DNA from 4 places in the Neorhizobium sp. BETTINA12A genome. Region 1 is predicted to be linked to each of the others. Evidence: predicted binding sites of a transcription regulator. Region 1 holds the regulator's gene; each other region holds the start of a gene.
What was found. Region 1 encodes PhoB, which activates phosphate uptake and scavenging genes when phosphate is short. Its sites were predicted from a motif close to TGTCATNNANCTGTCAT; they were not measured.
Positions count from the first base shown of each region.

Region 2: MOV61_RS17345 (DapH/DapD/GlmU-related protein) is a predicted target of PhoB. The motif match lies at 848-864, and genes of this name have one in related genera.
Region 3: MOV61_RS18170 (alkaline phosphatase) is a predicted target of PhoB. The motif match lies at 2,317-2,333, and genes of this name have one in related genera.
Region 4: phnC (phosphonate ABC transporter ATP-binding protein) is a predicted target of PhoB. The motif match lies at 1,471-1,487, and genes of this name have one in related genera.

Region 1 covers NZ_JALBGW010000005.1:83,526-89,015, forward strand. The annotation lists gene MOV61_RS02985 (aspartate aminotransferase family protein) at 1-362, opposite strand, end outside; gene MOV61_RS02990 (GcrA family cell cycle regulator) at 771-1,307, shown strand; gene MOV61_RS02995 (PACE efflux transporter) at 1,497-1,934, shown strand; gene phoB (phosphate regulon transcriptional regulator PhoB) at 1,944-2,627, opposite strand; gene phoU (phosphate signaling complex protein PhoU) at 2,649-3,362, opposite strand; gene pstB (phosphate ABC transporter ATP-binding protein PstB) at 3,408-4,223, opposite strand; gene pstA (phosphate ABC transporter permease PstA) at 4,237-5,490, opposite strand, start outside.
Region 2 covers NZ_JALBGW010000070.1:17,025-22,514, forward strand. The annotation lists gene MOV61_RS17340 (FadR/GntR family transcriptional regulator) at 66-803, opposite strand; gene MOV61_RS17345 (DapH/DapD/GlmU-related protein) at 1,083-2,738, shown strand; gene MOV61_RS30485 (hypothetical protein) at 2,764-2,949, opposite strand; gene MOV61_RS30600 (GCG_CRPN prefix-to-repeats domain-containing protein) at 3,161-3,463, opposite strand; gene MOV61_RS17350 (hypothetical protein) at 3,620-4,021, opposite strand; gene MOV61_RS17355 (DUF1501 domain-containing protein) at 4,168-5,391, opposite strand; gene MOV61_RS17360 (DUF1800 family protein) at 5,394-5,490, opposite strand, start outside.
Region 3 covers NZ_JALBGW010000077.1:895-6,384, forward strand. The annotation lists gene MOV61_RS18165 (hypothetical protein) at 1-429, opposite strand, end outside; gene MOV61_RS18170 (alkaline phosphatase) at 511-2,262, opposite strand; gene MOV61_RS18175 (ribonuclease D) at 2,747-3,370, shown strand; gene MOV61_RS18180 (DUF817 domain-containing protein) at 3,386-4,246, shown strand; gene MOV61_RS18185 (hypothetical protein) at 4,350-5,396, shown strand.
Region 4 covers NZ_JALBGW010000158.1:5,237-10,726, reverse strand. The annotation lists partial or broken gene phnK (phosphonate C-P lyase system protein PhnK) at 1-96, shown strand, start outside; gene phnL (phosphonate C-P lyase system protein PhnL) at 109-819, shown strand; gene MOV61_RS24665 (DapH/DapD/GlmU-related protein) at 816-1,433, shown strand; gene phnC (phosphonate ABC transporter ATP-binding protein) at 1,548-2,405, shown strand; gene phnD (phosphonate ABC transporter substrate-binding protein) at 2,487-3,398, shown strand; gene phnE (phosphonate ABC transporter, permease protein PhnE) at 3,471-4,451, shown strand; gene phnE (phosphonate ABC transporter, permease protein PhnE) at 4,451-5,490, shown strand, end outside.

The DNA of each region.
Region 1 (5,490 bases):
AAGCGTTCCGGATGGCCCTTCACGAACTGGTAGCGGCGCGCGGTCTTGATGGCGCATTCGAGCGCCTCCGCACCGGAATTGGTGAAGAACACCTTATCCGCGAAAGAGTTGTCGGCGAGGCGGCGCGACAGCGTCTCCTGGCCGGGCTGCTCGAAGAGGTTTGATGTGTGCCAGACCTTGTCGGCCTGTGCCTTCAGCGCGCCGACGAGGTGCGGATGGCCGTAACCGAGCGAGTTGACGGCGATGCCCGCGCCGAAGTCGAGATATCGCTCTCCACTTTCCGTCACAAGCCATACGCCCTCGCCGCGTTCAAAACGCAGCGGAGCCCGGGCAAACGTGTCGAAAAGCGCGGCTTCAGCCATGGCGACATCACTCCTCTAGGCAGTCAAAAAAGGCCGACAAAACCGGCCAGAAAAACCAAAAATGCCGCCCACTGGGCGGCGGGGGCACTATCGGGGTTTAGGCCGTCAATGTCAACAAAGCTCGGCGTTTTACGCGTGTTTCGACCGGAAACCGACAGGTGCTGGCTTCTGTGACAAAAATGACTCTCCATCACAGCAAGTTGGGGAAAACCACGAAATCGAATCCCGCAGATTCCTCCGACTCTTGCCACGGAGTCAGCCTCACACTAGGTTAATGATCAATTACTAGACTGCATGCGGCGGAACTAGTCACCTCAAGCATAGATATAGTGGGTGCTGCGAAATGATTTTCGCAGCAAAGGTGGAAGGATTCTGCATGCCAGCAACGTTCAAAGGCGGAGAACGGGCATGAACTGGACAGACGAGCGTGTCGAGAAGCTCAAAAGATTGTGGTCGGAGGGCCTGAGTGCCAGCCAGATCGCAGCACAACTTGGTGGCGTAAGCCGAAATGCCGTGATCGGCAAGGTGCATCGTCTCAGCCTGCCGGGCCGGGCGAAAGCCGGCGGTACGGTTGCGACCGGCCGCGCATCGGCTGCCAAGCGCACGACATCGGCGCCGCGGGCTCCGAACTATGCGTCGCGCGTCACGACCCGGACCGTTACCCGCGCCGTCGGCGCGACGATGGTCAAGGAAGAGATCGAGATCGAACCCTACCAGGAGATGGAATATCGTCCCGCCTCCAACGTAGTCGTGCCGATCTCCCGCCGCCTTGCATTGACGGAACTCACCGAGCGCACCTGCAAATGGCCGGTCGGCGACCCGCTCAAGGAAGACTTCCACTTCTGCGGCTGTGAATCCCCGGATGCATCGCCCTATTGCGGTTACCACGCAAAGCTCGCCTACCAGCCGGTCAACGAGCGCCGCAAGGTTGCCGCTCGGGTCTGAGCGGCGGCGCGACACGAGGGCGAAATCGAAGGCGGGCTCAAGGCCCGCTTTTTTTGTTGTGCACGGCAGATATGCCGGCCAAGCCTTGCTCCGGATCGGCTTTACGCCTATCTGAAGGTCAGCGAGGACGACCTCCCCCATTTGGGCAGAAACTCCGGGACGGCCCGGAAAGCACCCCAGGAGGTCATCATGCGCTCGACACGCGACCGTATCCGCCATGCCATCAGCTTCGAACTGATCGGGCTCGCTCTCATCACACCACTCGGCTCCTTCGCCTTCGGCATGCCGGCCGCCGATATCGGCGTGGTCGGCATCGGCAGCGCGACGATCGCCACTGGCTGGAACTATCTCTACAATCTCGGCTTCGACCACCTGATGCAGCGCTTTACCGGCGGCACGCAGAAAAACACCACCATACGCGTGGCGCATGCGGTGCTGTTCGAACTTGGACTGCTGATCGCGCTTCTGCCGCTGATCGCCTGGTATCTCGGCATCAGCCTCGTCCATGCGCTGACGATAGACGTGTCGTTCGCGGTCTTTTACGTGGTCTATGCCTTCGTGTTCAACTGGGCCTACGACCGGATCTTTCCGCTGCCGGAATGGCAGCGGCAGACCGAGGCGGCTTAAAGCCGCCTCTCAGGATTCCATTGAATAACCCGCGCCGCGGACGGTGCGGATGACATCCTGCATATTGGAGAAGTTGAGCGCCTTCCTGAGACGGCCGACATGCACGTCGACGGTGCGCTCGTCGACATAGATGTCGTGACCCCAAACGCCGTCCAGAAGCTGCGACCGCGAGAAAACGCGGCCAGGCGAGGCCATCAGGAATTCCAGCAGGCGGAACTCGGTCGGGCCAAGGCGCACTTCGCGGCTCTTGCGGTGAACGCGATGGGTTTCCCGGTCGAGTTCGATATCGCCGCAACGGAGCACGCTGGAGAGCACTTCGGGACGGGCGCGGCGAAGCATCGCCTTGACGCGGGCCATCAGTTCCGGCGTCGAGAAAGGCTTCACCACGTAGTCGTCGGCGCCGGTGGCGAGGCCGCGAACACGCTCGCTCTCCTCGCCGCGGGCCGTCAGCATGATGATCGGCAGGCGCTCCGTTTCCGGGCGCATGCGCAGCCGGCGGCAGAGTTCGATGCCGGAAACGCCGGGCAGCATCCAGTCCAGGATCAGGAGGTCTGGTACCCGCTCCTGAAGCCGAATTTCGGCTTCGTCGCCCCGCAAAACGGTATCGACCTCATAACCCTCGGCTTCCAGATTGTAACGAAGAAGCACGCTCAGCGCTTCTTCGTCTTCTACGACAGCAATTTTCGGCAGCATTCTTGGCCTGCTCCGTCAGTTCTATTCGGTGATCGCGCCGAGCGTATTCGACGAGTCGTCCTTCGGACGATCGCCTTCCGGCTGGGCACCGGTCGTCATGTAGTAGATGGTCTCGGCGATATTGGTGGCGTGGTCGCCGATACGCTCGATGTTCTTGGCGCAGAACAGCAGATGCGTGCAGGTGGTGATGTTGCGCGGATCCTCCATCATGTAGGTGAGGAGTTCGCGGAACAGCGAGGTGTACATCGCGTCGATTTCCTCGTCGCGGCTGCGGATCGCCTCGGCCTTTTCCGCCGAACGCGTCGAATAGACGTCGAGGACGTCCTTGAGCTGCACGAGGGCGAGATCGGAGAGATGCTCGAGGCCGCGGGCGAGCTTGCGCGGAACGCCGGTGCCCTGAACCGCGATGACGCGCTTGGCGGTGTTCTTGCCAAGGTCGCCGACGCGCTCCAGATCGGAGGCGATGCGCAGCGAACCGACGATCTCGCGAAGGTCGGCTGCAACCGGCTGGCGGCGGGCGATCGTGATGATCGCCTTGTCACCGATCTCACGCTCGGCGTGATCGAGGATCACGTCATCGGAAATGACCTTCTGGGCGAGTGCGGCGTCGGAATTGACCAGCGCGCGCACGGCGTCCGAGCACATCTGCTCGGCGAGACCGCCCATTTCGGAAATGCGGCGGCTCAAGTATTTCAGTTCGTCGTCATAAGCCGACAGGATATGGGTCGATGCCATCTTCTAGTCCTCAAAATTGATTTTCAGGCGGCACAGTCGGCTGGATCAGCCGAAACGGCCCATGATGTAATCCTGGGTGCGCTGGTCGTCGGGATTGGTGAACATCTTGTCGGTGTCGTTCTCCTCGACGAGCTGGCCGAGATGGAACATGGCGGTGCGCTGCGAGACGCGGGCAGCCTGCTGCATCGAGTGCGTCACGATGACGATCGTGTAGTTGGCACGCAGTTCATGGATGAGTTCTTCGACCTTGGCGGTCGCGATCGGATCGAGAGCCGAGCAGGGTTCGTCCATGAGGATGACTTCCGGCGACACGGCGATCGCGCGGGCGATGCACAGACGCTGCTGCTGACCGCCGGAGAGGCCGGTGCCGGATTCATGCAGACGATCCTTGACTTCAGTCCAGAGACCGGCGCGCTGCAGGCTCGCCTCGACGATCTGATCCATGTCGGCCTTATTCTTGGAAAGGCCGTGGATGCGCGGACCGTAGGAAATGTTCTCGTAGATGGTCTTCGGGAACGGGTTCGGCTTCTGGAAAACCATGCCGACGCGGGCGCGAAGTTCCACGACGTCGATGTTATTGTCGTAGATATCGTCCGTGTCGAGGGTGATCTTGCCGGTGACGCGGCAATTCTCGATCGTGTCGTTCATGCGGTTGAGGCAGCGCAGGAAGGTGGACTTGCCGCAACCGGAAGGACCGATGAGAGCCGTCACAGTGTTTTCGCGGACGTTGAGGTTCACGTCGAAGAGCGCACGCTTCTCGCCGTAATACACCGAAACGTCCTTGCCGATCATCTTGTGGGAAGCATCGCTCATCTTTTGGTCCAGCGCCTTTTCAACTGCCGATTCTGACATCATATTCATTGTCATACTCCTTCTACCAGCGCCGCTCGAAGCGACGCCTCAAGAGAATTGCGCCAACATTCATTAGGATGAGAAACAGGAGCAGGATGATGATTGCTCCCGAGGTACGCTCGACGAACGCGCGCTCCGCTTCGTTCGCCCACATGTAGATCTGGACCGGCAGCGCCGTCGACGGGTCGAGCGGCGTGGTCGGATAGTTGGCAACGAAAGCCACCATGCCGATCAGGAGCAGCGGTGCGGTTTCGCCGAGTGCGTGGGCCAGGCCGATGATGGTGCCGGTCAGGATGCCCGGCATGGCAAGCGGCAGGACATGGTGGAAGATCGTCTGCATCTTCGAGGCGCCGAGCCCGAGGGCGGCGGCGCGGATCGATGGCGGCACGGCCTTCAAGGCGGCGCGGGTCGCGATGATGATCGTCGGCAGCGTCATGAGGGTGAGCACCAGACCACCGACGAAGGAGGCGGAACGCGGCAGGCCCATGAAGTTGACGAACACCGCCAGACCGAGCAGACCGTAGACGATCGAGGGAACGGCCGCGAGATTGTTGATGTTCACCTCGATCAGATCGGTGAACTTGTTCTTCGGGGCAAATTCCTCGAGATAGATCGAAGCGGCGACGCCGATCGGCAGCGCCAGGACAAGCACGATCAGCATCATGTAGAACGAGCCGATGAGTGCGACGCCGACACCGGCTGCTTCCGGACGGCTCGATGCACCGTTGACGAAAATGCCACCGTTGAAGTGCTTGGCAAGCGCTCCGCTGTCGGAGAGCTGCTTCATCCAGCCGAGCTGCTGGTCGTTGATCTTGCGGTTCTCCTGACTGACATCGAGGTCGATCTGGCCCTTGTAGGCCGAGTCGATATCGCCGGAAGCAAGCAGTCTTACCGTCTGCGTCGTGCCGATGATCGCCGGATTGGCGATGACCAGGTCACGCAGCTGAACGCGGACACCATCCGACAGCATCTGACCGACCGCGCGGGCGGCGACACGGTCGTCGACGCTGACGTTGAGCAGCTTGGCGAGAGCGTTGCGGGCGACGACCGGATAGTTGGCCGTCATCAGCTTCTGCGGATTGGTGGCACGTTCGTTCTGCGGGTCGATGATCTGCTGCGAGAACTCGACCGGCATGGTGATCATGGTCTGCTGGAAGGCGGTGTAACCCTTGGAGACCACCGACCACAGGAGAAGCATCAGGAAGATGATGCCGAAGGAAAGCGCGGCGATGCCATAGGCACGGAAGCGACGCTCGGCGGCGTAACGGCGCTTGAT
Region 2 (5,490 bases), on a different contig from region 1:
GGTGCTGTTCACAGCGGATTGGGGCCCAAGAGCCGGGCCGGCCATGCGGCTGGCCTACTGGAGCATCAGCTTGAAAACGCTTTGAAATCCCTCAGCACATCCCGATAGCGGATCTGGCTGCCTCTCAGGTGGTCGCGCATGGCATTGCGCGCCGCTTCCTCGTTGCGATCGGAGATCGCCACGACGATCGCTTCATGTTCCGTATGGATCATGCGGCGGTAGGCGGACTGTTCTCCGGACCGTTCGCCGGGCGTCGCCCTCGATTGCGGAATGGCCGCGGTGCCGTGAAATTCCAGATGCTGCCGGAACAGCGGATTGTTCGTGGCGTCGGCGATGGCGAAATGCAGCGCAAGATCCGCCTCACGGATCGATTCATTCTGCTCGATGCATTGCAGAATATGCCGATGACAATCGAAGATTGCCTCTTCCTGCGCCGGCGACCGGCGCATCGCCGCCAGACCGGCAGCCTCGATCTCAAGCGGAGCCCGCACCTCGAGCACCTCCAGATCGGACGATACGCGCGCCCGGTCGATTTTCCGGCCGGAAGGAGCGGAAGTCTCCTGGCTGAGCACATAAATTCCCGCGCCTTGGCGCACTTCGACAAGCCCGTCCGATCTGAGCGCCGCGACCGCTTCGCGGACCACAGTCCGGCTTACGCCGTGGGTTTCCGTCAGTTCGGCTTCGCTTGGGAGTTTGTCGCCGGGCGAGTACTGACCGCTGGCAATTGCCGTCCGAAGACTTTCGCCGACCCGTGACACCAGCGATCCCGATCCCTTGTTCCGATCCTTGATCTGGGTTGTCACGCTCAATCCCCGCTGCAACGACGCGACGCGTCCGCGCCGTATTCATCACACGTGTATGACAAATTCAGGCTCATATCAATGCGGGAGTGAATTCCATTTGCGTTGAGAGGCATTGATCGGCGTCGGCGGAGATCGAAAACAAAAGCTGGACGCTTAAATTCGTCTGCTGTATTTCGTCAACTCGGCGAGTGTCAAAAATTGGTATGATGACATCGGCCATCGCTTTCCGACCCTGTCGGCCTTTTCGAGCATGAAGCCGGCGTGCAAACGAGTGACGAGATGCGGACAGATCCAGAAGTTCCCGAATCCGAGTTGGATCGGGAAGCCAGGCTGCAATTCCTCACCTGGGAACGCAGGCCTGCGGATATTCAAAGCGATCTGCAAAAGAGGCTGAAGGAAAAACTGGCGCGGTCCGCCGGGGCGCGGATCGCAGACAGCGCTTACATCGCAAGCGAGGCCCGCATTTTCACATCATCCCTGATCCTCGGCGATCGTTCCTGGATTGCGGGGCACGCCCTCGTGCGGGGAGACGTGGAAATCGGCGCCCATTGTTCGGTCAACCCCTACGCATGCATCTCCGGAAAGGTCCGGTGCGGAAACGGCGTGCGTATTGCCTCGCTGGTGTCGATCGTCGGTTTCAATCATGGCTTCGACGATCCGCACATCCCGATCAACGATCAGCCTCATGAGACGCGCGGCATTACGATCGGCGATGATGTCTGGATCGGTGCCAATGCGGTCATTCTGGACGGCGTGACGATCGGTAGGGGTGCGGTTATCGCCGCCGGGGCTGTTGTCACCAAGGACATTCCAGATCTGGCAATCGCGGCGGGGGTGCCGGCCAAAGTCGTGCGCCGTCGTGGGGAAACGACAGCCGCTGGAAAATCGCGTCGTGCGGAGGTGAAGCAGGCGCTGCTGCGGATCAGCAAGGTGGCGGAAGCTGAGTGGCGGGATGTGCTGGAACAGCATCTGACACCGGACGGCTATCTGTCGATGGACGCCGACGGCATCGCGCGCATGAGCGTCAGGCATGAATGCGATGCGATCGAGATCGCCGCCGGTTTTGGAGAACAGCCTGCGGGGAATGAGGCGAAGGCGATCATCGATCGTCTGCAGGCGCTGCAGGACCCGGCGACCGGCTTCTTTCCCGATCCGTTTCGGCCCCCTGACCCTGCGAAGAACATCCGCGATGATTCTCCTTCTCTCTATAACGTGCTGGCGGTCGGTTATGCGCTGGAGATACTCGGCGCCCACCCGTCTCACCCGATCTCCGGCGTCGAAATGGACGCCGTTGCGTTATGCGACTGGCTGGAGGCCTTGCCTTGGAGCACCCGCGCATGGTGGTGCGGCGACCGGGTGGACGCTATCGCCACTGCGCTCTATTTCAACGCGCGGTATTTCAGGAGCGGCAGGGGCAAGGAAATCCTCTTTGGCTGGCTGACCACCCATGCCGATCGTTCGACCGGGTTATGGGGAAAACCGACCGCGGAACAAGGGCTACTGCAACCGGTCAACGGCTTTTATCGCCTCACCCGTGGAGCCCATGCCCAGTTCGGCATTCCTGTTCCTTTTCCCGAAGCCGCGATCAACTCCGTTATTTTGCATTACCGAAACAATGGTGGTTTTTCCGGCCCAACCTATACGGCCTGCAATCTGCTCGACACGGTCCATCCGCTTTGGCTGTGCCTCAAACAAACGGATTTCATGCGCAGCCACGCGGAAACCGTGGCCGAAGACATCATCCTGCAATCGCCGGACCGGTGGCAGCCGAAACGAGGTTTTGCCTTCGCCGACGGCCAGGCAGGAAGCTTGCAGGGTACCGAGATGTGGCTTGCGGCGCTGCACCTTGCTGCGGACCTGTTGGGCATTGCCGAACAATTCGCTTTCGTTCCAAAGGGGGTGCATCGGACGCGGCCGGCGGGAATGGGGCTGTAGCCATCTGAAGCGCCATTGCCGCTCATTAACGGAACCGCGGTGGTCGCGGCGGAGAGTTCGAGTGGATCTCATGGGCAGGGGCGTGCTTTCCCAGCAGCCTCAGCATCTTCCTCTCGTCTTCCGGCCTCATCCCATTCTTCCGGCAGTGTTCTGCGACATCGTGATCACGCGGCCCAGGGATCCTGACCTGTCGATTGCTGTCCTTTTTCATGGCCGTTTTCCTCCTGGCTACACAACGATCCGGGCTCGTGAATGTTCGCTGGGAGTGGCAAAAATTGAACTTAAGCGGCCAACCCCGACTTGTCGGGGGGAGGAGAACATTGTTTCCGCCCGTCCGGTCTCGGAGACGTAATGCCCGGTCATCGCAGCCGGCGTGACCAAGAAAAAAAGCCCCTCTGCAGAACAGAAGGGCCTTTCTCATTTCAACGCCAGTCCCGGCGATCGCGCCAGTAACCTCGACCTTCCCAGCGCGGCGGTCCCCGGTCGTCCCATCGATCACGACGGTCCCACCGATGGCTATAATAGCGCGGCGGCGGTGGCGGGCGCCAGCGGTTGGGGCGGCAATCGCCCCACGGGTTCATGTGGTAACCACGGCCGCAAGCCCAGTCGACTTTTTCGGCGATTGGCTTCGTGGGGACGACAATGTCGCCAATTGGCATGGCGTTCGCCACGCCGCCGAACAGACAAGCTGCGGCCAGACTGGCCGCCAAGATAATCCTGCGCATCGGTTTCCTCCAGAGTGCACACGGTGACAGATTGCGGCAAGGTCGTTGAACCGTTGCTGAAGTCCGTATTCATCTGTGCTTCAGCTTCTCTGTGGTCGCTTCCGCGCCGCCTTAAGCTGAAACGCCCTGGAAAAGATCTGCTACCTTGGCCCCGCTTCAGCGATCACGTGAGCGGTCCCGGCCGTAGTCGCGAGAGTCGGAATCGTACGAAGAGTTTCCTCGTTGCAGCCGGTCCAGCACCTGCAGGAGAAGATCCGCGCAATCCTTCGTCGGTTCGCCGTCGGCGCAACGCAGGTCGATCGTGGTCCGGCCGTTCTCGATGCGGAACCGCGCGCCCCGCTCCCGTGGCGGTGAACGGTCTGCCATGGGTGCCATCCGCCATTCGTTTCCGTCCCTGTCTGCGTCAAGTTCTCGAGTGACAGGCGACGGCGCCTTCGGGGAGCGATCTGCCTCAGCCGGCGGTGGTGCGCCAGGAGACGCATTGGGCGTCTCCTGCGCTAACGTGAAGTTAGCCGACAGCGAAAGAACGGCTGCGGCCGTTATCACCAGAAGTTTCATGTCGTGACCTCCGATTGCGGATGGCCAACAACAATCACCGGCTTGGTTTGTTCCAGGCGCCCCTGGTACAGAGAAGTTGCAACGCTCCGAACTCACCAGGATGTCGGCATAGCTGTCATTTGGGGGACCAGGTTATGCAGATGCCTTCACACGATCAGGCCCTTTACTGCCTGAACACCGTCCGAGCCGGGGAAAACCACGTCGCGGAGATGGTTGGCGTTCGCGCCGAGCAGATCGGTTGCGACACCCTTGATAATCGCCCGGATGTCGGTGGTTGGCGCAAGGTCGCGGCCGTCGCGCAATTGCGCTTCCTTCAATCCGGGCCAGTCGGTGATGACCCGGCCGCCGCGGATCGCTCCACCGGCAAGAAAGGCTGTCGTGCCCGTGCCATGGTCGGTGCCTTCGGTTCCGTTGATGCGGGCCGTCCGGCCGAACTCCGTCGCGACGAGGATCGCGGTATCCTTCCAGACCGGGCCGAGCTCCTGCTCGAACGCGGCGAGCGCGTTGTCGAGGCCAGTCAGCAATTTTGCCAGCCGATCGGTTTCCTGAGCGTGGGTATCCCATCCCTCGAAAGCCAGAGCCGCGACGCGGGGGCCTTCAGGATGGGCGATCAGCCGTGCAGCGCCTCTCGCCATCTGTTCCATGCCGTTCGGGTCTCCCGGACCTCCGCGCGCCTTGATGTCGATGCCGGAAGCGATTTTCCCGGTGTCGATCCCTTCCTGGAGAAGGCGGGCGAGAACCGGATCCTTCTGCCCGTAAAGATCGGCCAGACGGGGAGCGAGATCGCCGTCCGCCGGTTTCAGGATGGAAGGCGCCCAACCGAGCACCGGCGCCTTGCCGCGGATGAGGAGCGCCGCAGTCGTTCCGACCGACAGCCCCCGCACGCGTTCGGTGGCGCCTGGCGCCACCCTTTCACCCGGCGGCAATCCTTCGAGCAATCTATTGAGCCAGCCGGTTTCGACATGGCCCGGCGACGGAAAGCCGGATTCCAGGACGTCCTGCCCGTCGAAATGCGAGCGGTCTCTATAGGCGGACGCACTGGCATGCACGACGGCGGCCTGCCCGGCGCGGAAAAGACGCTGAAAGTTGCGCATCGAAGGATGCAGGGCGAAGAAGCCGTCAAGCGGCAGTGCCGCATTGGCTCCATCGACCCGCATGGCGCTCTGTTGCCTCAATGCTTCATAGTCCGGATCGCCGATTGGCGGGACCGCCGTCAGCCCATCCAGCGCACCGCGCAGAATGATCGTCACGAAACGCGGGTCCCGCCCGCCGGCGGCATGGGCGAAGCGGGGCATGAAGGCCCAGGCGAAGAGCGCGCCGGAAGCGCCCAGAACGGCACGACGGGTCGGGGAAATTTGTTCGCACAACATGATCAACGCCTCTGAAATTCGGGGGAAAGGAATGCGATCGACAGGCCCTGGGCCTTGGTTTCGGCCCGCGCCACCGCCTGCAGCGTTTCAGCAGAAAGA
Region 3 (5,490 bases), on a different contig from region 1:
ACTGACAAATCCGGTATCGGGATCCCTCCAGGAGCCGACCTCAAGGGTGCCGCGCACCTCGATCGTTTCGTTCGCCTGGGTGAATGTCTGCTTGCGGTGGAGGTAGATGACGACGATGTTATCCGGCCAGTCCGCATCTGAGGAGCAGAAGGGGCAAAGCGCCATCGGCACTTCGGTCAGCACGAAGAAAGCCGCTTCCGCCTTCAGCGGCGGCGCCATGAACCCGCGGATCGCCACCTCGCGGCCCGCCAGCTTCTTCACCTTGTCGGAAAATTCCAGGCCGAGAACGCTGTACTTGCCATAGAGTTCGTTAAAACCGAGGTCATCGGCAGCGGCGGCGGAACGGGCTGCCGCAAGCAGCGGAGCTGCGGCGGCGGCCAGGCCGAGCACGGAGCGGCGGCTGAAACCCTTTGAAAAGAGCTTTTCCATGAAACCCTCCTGAAACGCTATTCCCGGCCGTGTTTCGGCCGGGAGCGTTGTTCTACCACGGGTACGGCAGGCCGTCAGACCTTAGTTGGTCTGCTTGGTGCCGAGCGCGAAAGTATCGGCGAGCACCTTGTAGATGTCGCTTTCTTCCATATAGCCCTTGAAGCCTTCCGAACCGGGGCCAGACGACTGCAGGACGACGTCATCGACGGAGTGAACGCCGCTGTCGCTGCTCTTCGGGAGATTGCCCTGAACGAAGACCGCGCCAGGCACGTTCTTGTATTGCTCATTGGCAACGTATTCCTTCTTCTCGTTCTGGATCGCCGGAACGAACGGGCCATCCATTTTCGGGCGGAAGGTTTCGTAGTGGTCCGGGCCGTTGGTGGCGGCAAGGAACAGCCGGCGCGAAACGTCGATCTTGTCCGGATAACCGTCGCCGTTTTCGTCCTTGTAGTTGGGGAAGCCGGCTTCGGCATAGGTGCCGACCTTTTCGCGCATCTCGGTGCCCGGCTTGTCATCGTCAACCGTGCCGATGATCGAAACGCCATGGGTGTGGTCGCCGGTGACGACGATCAGCGTGTCGGGATGGGTCTTCTGGAACTCGCGGGCGACAGCGATCGCCTGGTCGAATTCGATGGTTTCGATGACGGCACGGTCCCAGTCGAGCGGATGGGACATCTTGTCGATCGAGGAGCCTTCGACCATCAGGAAGAAACCGTCCTGGTCCTTGGAAAGACGATCGAGGGCTACCTTGGTCATGGCGACCAGACCCGGCTGGTTCGGATACTTCTCGACGGTGCCCTTCTTCAGGAACTCGCGGTCAAGCGTGACGTCCATGTTGCCAGGATGGAAGAGGCCGAGCAGCAACCCATTGGCGTTTGCGCCGGCTGCAAGTTCGTTCTTGTCAGTGGCCAGCGTGTAGCCGGCATCCTTGAAGAGCTTGACATAATCCTTGTCGTCCTTGCGCTTCGAGCCGGCAGTCGCCTGCGGCAGGAAATACGCAGAACCGCCGCCGAGCAGGACGTCCGGCTTGACGCCTAGCAGCATGCCGACGACATCGGCCTTGTCGTTGCGGTTACGGGTGTGGGAGACGACGGCGGCAGGCGTCGCGTCCTCGATTTCGGAGGTGGCGACGATACCGATCGACTTGCCGGTCTGGCGGCGAAGTGCTTCAGCAATCGTTTCGACCTTGGGGTCGTCCAGCGAGTCCGGCGTGCGGTCGGCATAAACGCCGATCGCGTTCACGGCGGTCTTGTGACCGGTCATGTAGGCCGACATCGTGTTGGCCGAGTCGGTGTCGACAGCGTTGGTCGCCGAGGTGCCGACGAAGGCCATATGGTCGAGGTCGTCCATGGCGAGACGGCCGTTGGCCTTGCCTTCGGTCATGCCCTTGGACATGATGCGGGCAGCTGTGCGATGCGCGACCGAAAGGCCATCGCCGAGCATGAAGATGATATTCTTGGCCTTCGGGGCAGAACCCGTGCCGTAGACATTCCAGGTGACGGTCTTCGTCTCGGAACCGGCCGAAATCTCGACCTTGTAATCGCCAGCGGTGGCGATGGTCAGGCCGCGCAGGATGACGGCAGAACCGAGGATCTTGTCCTTGTTCTTTTCTTCCGCGACGAACTGGACTTCCTTGCCGAGAACAGTCTTGTAATCCTGGCCGTTGACGGTGATCTTGACGTCTTCCGGCTTTACGACGGAGTTGAACTCGACCTTGAAATCGAAGGGGGAGCCGCTGAGGATCGTGGCGCGATCCAGCGGATAAACGGTGGCAGCCTGGGCGGCGCCGGCGAGCGCGGTCGAAACGACCAGAGCGGCAAAAATCTTGCGCATAGTAACCTCACGAAAAGTTCAAAGGGAAGGCGAGGTTTCGTATATCGGCGGTGCGTGACACCTACGTGACGCCAATCACAGATCGCGGCACCTCGGCTGTCGTAAGGCAAAAAGCAATGTTTTGAAGGAAATCCTGCTCCAGAAACGGAAAAAGCCTGGCGCGGGAGGAGGGTGCGCCAGGCTTTAAACTTGATCGACAACTGGGAGGAGGAGGATGTTGTCGATCCGTATCAGGCAACACTGGGAGGAGGAGTGCGTCGCCCGATGACCAAAGATATAGGCTAATCGTTTAAGCAGGCCAAGCCGCTTGGTTGCAATGCAGCAATGCATTAAGTGCAAGGCTGAGCAAATGCCCGCGCAGAATTCGGTCGCGTAATGAAACACATTTGACCGCTGGCGGTGCGGCCTTCCCAAGATCACCCATATCCCTGGCGAAAAACGTGGTTTATAGCGAATCCTTGCAGACAGGCAGACGGAGACGGACATGGCAGAGATCAGGTATCATGAAGGCGATATTCCGGCAGTCGCTGCAGCCCGATATACCGGGGCGATCGCCATCGATACGGAAACGCTCGGCCTCGTGCCCCGTCGCGACCGGCTTTGCGTCGTGCAGCTTTCGCCGGGCGACGGCTCGGCAGACGTGATCCGCATCGCGGCCGGCCAGAACGAGGCTCCCAATCTCGTCGCCATGCTCGCCGATCCGTCGCGCCAGAAGATCTTCCATTACGGCCGCTTCGACATCGCCGTGCTCTTCCATACGTTCGGCGTGACCACGACGCCGGTGTTCTGCACCAAGATCGCCTCGCGGCTGACCCGCACCTATACCGACCGGCACGGGCTCAAGGACAATCTCAAGGAAATGCTCGACGTCGACGTTTCCAAGGCGCAGCAGCAATCCGACTGGGCCGCCGAGGTGCTTTCGCCGGCGCAACTCGAATATGCTGCTTCCGACGTGCTCCACCTGCATGCGCTGCGCGACAAGCTGACCTACCGCCTGGTGCGCGACAAGCGCGCCGAACTGGCCCAGGCCTGTTTCGAATTCCTGCCGACGCGGGCGAAGCTGGACCTGCTGGGCTGGGAAGAGGCCGATATCTTCGCCCATAGCTGATAGGCTGACCGGCGGATGGATCAAGGCTATCGCGAACGTCCGGCGGCCCACGAGACCGGGCCTTATCTCGAGCCGTTGCGACTTCTCATTCGCGGCGCGCTCGCGCCGCTTCCATGGTGGCTGTCAGAATTCATCCTGTTCGGCCTGAAACAGGCCTGGGCCTGCCTGTTCGCGGCGATGATGCTGGCGCTGCTGCTCATCACCAAAGTCATCTGGCAACCGGATTGGCCGGTCCATCGCTACGATTTCCTGTTCCTCGCCGCCCTGACGATCCAGATCTTGTTCCTGCGCTTCAAGATGGAAAGCTGGGACGAAGCCCGGGTCATCCTCGTCTACCACGTCACGGGAACCGTGATGGAGATATTCAAGATCCATATGGGGTCATGGGCCTATCCGGAAACATCGCTTCTCCAGATCGGCGGCGTGCCGTTGTTTTCCGGCTTCATGTATGCGGCAGTCGGCTCCTTCATGGCCCGCACGATCCGCATCTTCGACATGCGCTTCAGCCATTATCCGCCAATTTGGCAGACGGGGCTTCTGGCGATCGCCATTTATGCCAATTTCTTCAGCCATCATTTTCTGCCGGATATCCGCTATCTTCTGTTTGCGGCGACCGTGATCGTGTTCCGGCGGGTGAACATCCATTTCACCACCAACAGGACAACTTTGCGGATGCCGCTGGTGCTTGCCGCGTTTCTTTCCTCGGCCTTCCTCTGGCTTGCGGAGAATATCGGAACGCTGACGGGCACCTGGATCTATCCGACACAGAAGACCTGGCACATAGTATCGTTCGGCAAGCTCGGGTCCTGGTATCTGCTTCTCTACGTGAGTTTTGTGCTGGTGACGCTGGTGGTGAAGCCGCGGCCGCCCGAATAGATAAAGGGTGACATAAGTTCTAGCCACCCGGTAACGTCTCGTTAACCCTTCAAATCTAGTTTTGCTTGGCGGTGCACCTTTCGACGAGACCGGATTTCGGGCCATGTTGCTTCCTACCCAGCAGACTTATGGGCTTGCCGCGACCAACATGATGCAGTCGATGCTCGACGGCATCGAGGAACAGCGCAAGAAAGACGAAGAGCAGCGGACCGGCAAGAAGAGCGATCCGGTTGTCGAAGCACGGATCAGCGCCAGCGAAGACGCCCGGCGCGCCCGCGACAAGATCGCCTCCGCCCTTTTCAGCGTCAACAAAACCGACCCCAACGAATTGAAGATCGAGCTCGTCGATCGCCTGGCGATCAAGCTCGGCATCGATACCGATGAGGCGCGCTCCTCCTACAAGCTCGGGAAAGCGCTGGAAGATGCGCTGAAGGAGATGATGCCGGACGAGGTCGGCAAACTCGCCGAAGACCTCGGCCTCGACGACATCGGCATCTCCATGGACACGCTGCTCGCGGCGATCAAGAACCCCTACGGCGACGACAACCAGCGCTTGATGGACGGGCTCAACCGCAAGGCCAATGGCGGCAAGCTCGACACGGAAGTCGAGCGCGTCGTGCAGCGGCTCGAAGACGTCGCCGATCCGAAGACGCTCGAAGAACTGAAGCTCGGTCCGCAGGGCTACGATCCGACCCGTGTCGAAGATGCCGGAACCCGCGCCGAACGCCAGGCCGACATCCAGGCGGCGGAGGCCGGCAAGAAGCTTGAGGACGTTCAGAAGGTTCAGGACGTCATCGAGAAGACGAATGACAAGGCGACAGCCGCGCCGGTTGCCGATGGCACCGGCGATACGCCTGCCGTCGACGACACCGCGCTGCTGGCCCTCTTCGCCGCGGCGGCCGAACAGGTCGCCAATACCGATACGGACGACGCGGGCGACAGCCTCGTCTCCGACGATCAATCCGCCAAGGGCGACTCCGTCACCGATGAGGTCCTGGCAGACAATGAAGCGCCGACCAATGAAATGGCGGCGAGCGCAATCGAGGAGCTTGCCGCCGACAGCGCCGAAAAATCCCAGGCCGACATCTTTTCGGTGCGGGTGGACGAAATCGGCATTTATGAATTGTTGAAGAAGAAGTTGGCTGCGTGATCCAGCAATAACCCCCAATCTCCCCTCATCTGCATCGTAATGGATCATTTTCGCTGACCTGTCGGCGAAAACGGGAATGCGTTAGCGAGTTGTT
Region 4 (5,490 bases), on a different contig from region 1:
GGCTATGTGATCGAGCACGGGCTGACGGACCGGGTGCTCGACGATCCGCGCGAGCCTTATACCCAGCTTCTCGTCTCTTCCATTCTTCAGGTCTGAGGAAAAACGATCATGGCAACTCCCCTCGTCGTTTCCGAGGTCTTCAAGAGCTTCACCATGCATCTGCGCGACGGCATCAAGCTGCCGGTCGTCAACGATGTGAACTTTTCCGTCGCGAGCGGCGAATGCGTCGTGCTCGGCGGCCCTTCGGGCATCGGCAAGAGCTCGATCCTGAAGATGCTCTATGGCAACTACGCCGTCGATGCCGGGCAGATCCTGGTCGACCACAAGGACCGGCTCGTCGATATCGCCCGCGCTGATCCGCGTACCGTGCTCGACGTGCGCCGCCATACGCTCGGTTATGTCAGCCAGTTCCTGCGCACCGTCCCGCGTGTCTCCGCGCTCGACGTGGTCGCCGAACCGCTGGTCGCCCGCGGTATCGCAGCGCCGGAAGCACGCGACAAGGCGGCCGAGCTCCTGGCCAAGCTCAACCTGCCGCGAGAACTCTGGACCTTGCCGCCCGCCACGTTTTCGGGCGGCGAACAGCAGCGGGTCAACATTGCCCGCGGTTTCATCACCAGCCACCGAATCCTGCTCCTCGACGAGCCGACCGCTTCGCTCGACGCCGTCAACCGGCGCGTCGTCGTGGACATGATCGCGGACAAGAAACGCGAGGGCGTCGCCCTTCTCGGCATCTTCCACGACGAGGAAGTGCGCGAGGCGGTGGCAGACCGCGTTCTCGACGTCTCCCAATTTTCTCCGCGAAAGGCAGTCGCCGCATGAGCGTCAAGGTGGGGCTCGAGCCCGCAATCCACGAAACGGCAAACGTCAGCAATTCCACGCTCGGCCCGTATACGGAAGTTTCCGAACGCTGCCGCATCAGCGAGGCCGAGATCGGCGCCTATTCCTATATCATGCAGGACGGCTCGATCTGGTGCGCAACGATCGGCAAGTTCGTCAACATGGCGGCCTCCGTGCGCATCAACGCCACCAATCATCCGACCTGGCGGGCGACGCTGCACCACTTCACCTATCGCGCCGCCAGCTACTGGGACGATGCCGAGGACGAGAAGAGCTTCTTCGAATGGCGGCGCGACCATCGCGTCACCATCGGCCATGACGTGTGGATCGGCCATGGCGCCACCGTGCTACCGGGTGTCACTGTCGGCAACGGTGCGGTGATCGGCGCCGGTGCGGTCGTCTCGAAGGACGTCGCGCCCTATACGATCGTCGGCGGCGTGCCGGCTAAACTCATCCGCGAGCGTTTCACAAAAGCGGTCGGCGAGGCGATGGACCGGCTTGCCTGGTGGGACTGGGATCACCTGAAACTGAGAGGTGCTCTCGATGATTTCCGGGCACTTTCGGCAGAGGAATTCGTGTCCCGTCATGCCACGTAACGGAAGCGTGACGGGCACTTTCGGAATATAATAAAATCGACATAAAACCGACATTCAGACTTCATCAACCATCGCTATCGAGCACTCAGAAAAAGGCTGAATTGGCGAGAGAGCATGAAGTTCGAGTTGAGGGACATCACCCGCCGTTTCGGCGACCGTATCGCGGTGAGCGCCGTGAACGTCGAGATTCCCCAAGGCCAGATGGTCGGCATCATCGGCCGCTCCGGCGCCGGCAAATCGACCCTGCTGCGCATGATCAACCGTCTGCAGGAGCCCAGTTCCGGCTCCATCTACTTCAACGGCGCCGAAGTCTCCTCCCTCAAGGGCCGGGCATTGCGCAACTGGCAGCGCGACTGCGCGATGATCTTCCAGCAGTTCAACCTGGTGCCGCGCCTCGACGTGATGACCAATGTGCTGCTCGGCCGTCTCAATCACCGTTCGACGACCATGAGCCTCTTGAAAATCTTCAGCCGTGACGAGCGCGTCATGGCGATGGCGGCGCTCGAGCGGCTCGGCATCGAACAGACGGCGTTGCAGGCTGCCGGAACATTGTCGGGCGGACAGCAACAGCGCGTGGCGATTGCCCGTGCGCTGGTGCAGGCGCCGAAAATGATGCTCGCCGACGAGCCGATCGCCTCGCTCGATCCGCTCAATGCCAAGATCGTCATGGACGCGTTACGCGACATCAACGAGCGCGAAGGCATCACTGTCATCACCAATCTGCACACGCTCGACACTGCCCGCAGCTATTGCGAACGGATTATCGGCATGGCGGGCGGCCGCGTCGTCTTCGACGGACCGCCGCAGGAGCTCAATGCCAATGCGGTGCGCGAGATCTACGGCTCCGACAGGGATGGCGCCGGGATCGACGAGACGATGACGTCGACCAGCCTCGCCTCCACCCGTCGCGGCGAGGCTCCGGTCGCGATCGACACATCCGGCATGATGGCCGAAGCCGCCGCCATGCGCTGACCTGTTTCCGGCTGCCGACCCGCGGCCGGAAGACTGACGCCCTTTCCGGGTTGACCACCCCAATCACCAAAGGAGACTTCCATGTCTGCATTCCGCAAGATCCTGATGGCGACGATCGCCATCGCTGCCGTCGCCGGCCAGGCCCACGCCCAGAGCGCACCCGTTCTGCGCATCGGCCTCGATGGCGGCGAAAACGAAGCCGACCAGGTTCGCCGCACCGAATGCGTCAAGCCGGGCCTGATCGCCGCGACCGGCGCTTCGGATGTCAAGCTCTTCCCGTCGCCGAACTATAACGGCGTCATCCAAGGCCTGCTCGGCGGCACGATCGACCTCGCCGTCATGGGTGCATCCTCCTACGCTTCGATCTACATCAAGGACCCGAACGCCGTTACCCCGGTCCTGACAACCAAACAGGCCGACGGTTCGACCGGCTACTACTCGATCATGGTTGCCCGCAAAGATTCGGGCATCAAGACGCTCGCCGATGCCAAGGGCAAGAAGATCGGCTTTGCCGATCCGGACTCGACCTCCGGTTACCTCGTACCGAACGTCTCCCTGCCGAAGGACATCGGCATGCCGGTCAAGCAGTACTTCTCCGAAACCGGTTTCGGCGGCGGCCACGAGAACCTCGTTCTCGGCATTCTCGACAAGAAGTTTGACGTCGGCACCACCTTCGGTTCGGCTGTCGGCGACTGGGCGCAGGGCTACTCGTCCGGCAACCTGCACATCATGGTCACCAAGGGCCTGCTCGACATGGACGACATCGTCCAGGTCTGGAAGTCCCCGCTCATCCCGAACGGCCCGCTGATGGTTTCCAACAAGCTTTCGGACGACATGAAGAAGAAGGTGACCGCCTACTTCGCCGAGCTGCCGAAGAAGGACAAGGCCTGCTTCGAGAGCTTCACGGGCGGCGGCTACGTCGACTGGTCGCCGGTCGACCAGAAGTTCTACCAGACCATCATCGACGCTCGTAAGGCCGTCATCGGCGGCTGATCCAGCGCCTGATCAATATCTTGGCGGCGGCATCATGACGATGCCGCCGCTCGTTCAACAAGGATGCCCAGAATGGCGCACGTGGCCGAACCCGCTCAACTCAGCGGGCTGCAGGAAAGCTCCCGCACCATCCTCGACCATTACCAGCAACAGGTGCGGACCCGGCGGATCTATACCGTCGTCTCCATTGTGGTTTTCCTGATCGTGCTCGCTGCGTCGCTGGATTTCGCCAACCAAGCCAATTCCGGCAAGTTCTTCGAACGTCTTCCCTATTTCTTCGACTTCATCAAGAGCTTCGTGCCGAACAGCCCGCTGGAGATTTTTCGCGCCATGTTCGACCTGCCGTCGCCCTATGCCGACGGCTCGATCAAGTTCGACTACACGAGCGACCGCGTCTGGATCACCGACAGCTTCTACATTCCGAACTTCTTCTATCAGCTCGCCATTACCCTCAATATCGCGATCGTTTCGACCATTCTCGGCTCGACCGGCGCCTTCCTGCTCTGCTTCTTCGCTTCCTCCAACCTCGTCGGCTCGCGGGCAGTGCGTTGGGGAGTGCGGCGGATCATGGAAATCATGCGCGCCTTCCCGGAGATCGTCATCGCCGGCCTTCTCGCCGCCATCCTGTCGATCGGTCCGATCGCGGCGATCATCGCGGTCTCCTTCCACACCATCGGCGCGCTCGGAAAGCTGTTCTTCGAAGTGGTCGAGAATGCCGACATGAGGCCGGACGAGGGCCTGCGGGCCTCGGGCTCCAGCTGGCTGGAGCGCGTCCGCTTCGCGATCCTGCCGCAGGTCCTGCCGAATTTCGTGTCCTACACGCTGCTGCGCACCGAGATCAATGTCCGCGCCTCGACCATTATCGGCGCCGTCGGCGGCGGCGGCATCGGTGAGGTGTTCAGCCTGTCGATCGGTCGAGACCACGCCGCCAAGACCTATGCGATCATCATCCTTCTCCTGGTCACCGTCATCTGCGTCGACCAGTTCTCGGCCTGGCTGCGCCGCCGGCTGATCGGCAGGCAATCGTTCGAATTCGGCCGGGGAGCCGCCTGATGTCCACTCTCGCCGTCAATGCCGCAGATCGCGAACGCCTGCTCACCGCCTATCCGGAAGTCTTTCACCGCAGCTTCATGCAGCGCTGGGGCCTGGCGATCGCCGCCGTTGCGGTCTTCGTCTACCTCGCCTTCTGCTTTTCCTTCTTCAACGTCATCCCCACCTTCGTCAACGGCAACTGGGACCGCGCGGCGATCTACATCCAGGACTGGTATTCCTGGCGGGCCCAGCCGCGCCTGCGCTTTCAGAACGGCCAGGTCGTGCCGCAATGGACCAGCCGCCGCCAATATCCCGAGGGTGCTGCGATCGACTGGCTGAAGCCGACCTCGAACGGCGGCTACACGGTCCTTTTCGGCGGCGAGAACCGCCTGGAAGTGACCCCAAGCCAGGTCGATGTCTATATCGACGGCAAGCTCTATCCCGTCGCGATCAACGGGGACCGGGCGTCTCTGCCGGCAGGTGCGCCGGCGCGGATGGAGCAGGACGACAACAAGGTCAATGTCCGGTTCGGTTTTGCCGGCCAGGCGGAAATCCGCAGCAACCAGGTCTATATCCAGCGGCGCTTTCTCGGCTGGGCGAATTTCTTCTTCGACACCCACTCACCGTTCTGGGGCCGCAGCTTCACCGGCGTCGCCGGGCTTATGTTCTTCGGCGAGCGACTCGATCCGGCTCAATCCAATGCCTCGCTGGCTCTCGACAACTTCCTGAACAATGGCAGCTGGCAGCACGGCGATATTCTCTCCAAGCTAATGCAGACGCTGGTCATGGCCTTTGTCGGCACGCTGTTTGCCACCCTCGTCGCCTTCCCGCTCGCCTTCGTCGCGGCGCGCAATATCACCACAAGCCGGCCGATGAACTGGGGGATGAAGCGCTTCTTCGACTTTCTGCGCTCCATCGACATGCTGATCTGGGCCTTGTTCTTCACCCGCGCCTTCGGCCCGGGGCCGTTGCCGGGGATCGCCGCCATCTTCTTCACGGACACCGGCGCGCTCGGCAAGGTCTATTCGGAAGCGCTGGAGAATGTCGACGACAAGCAGCG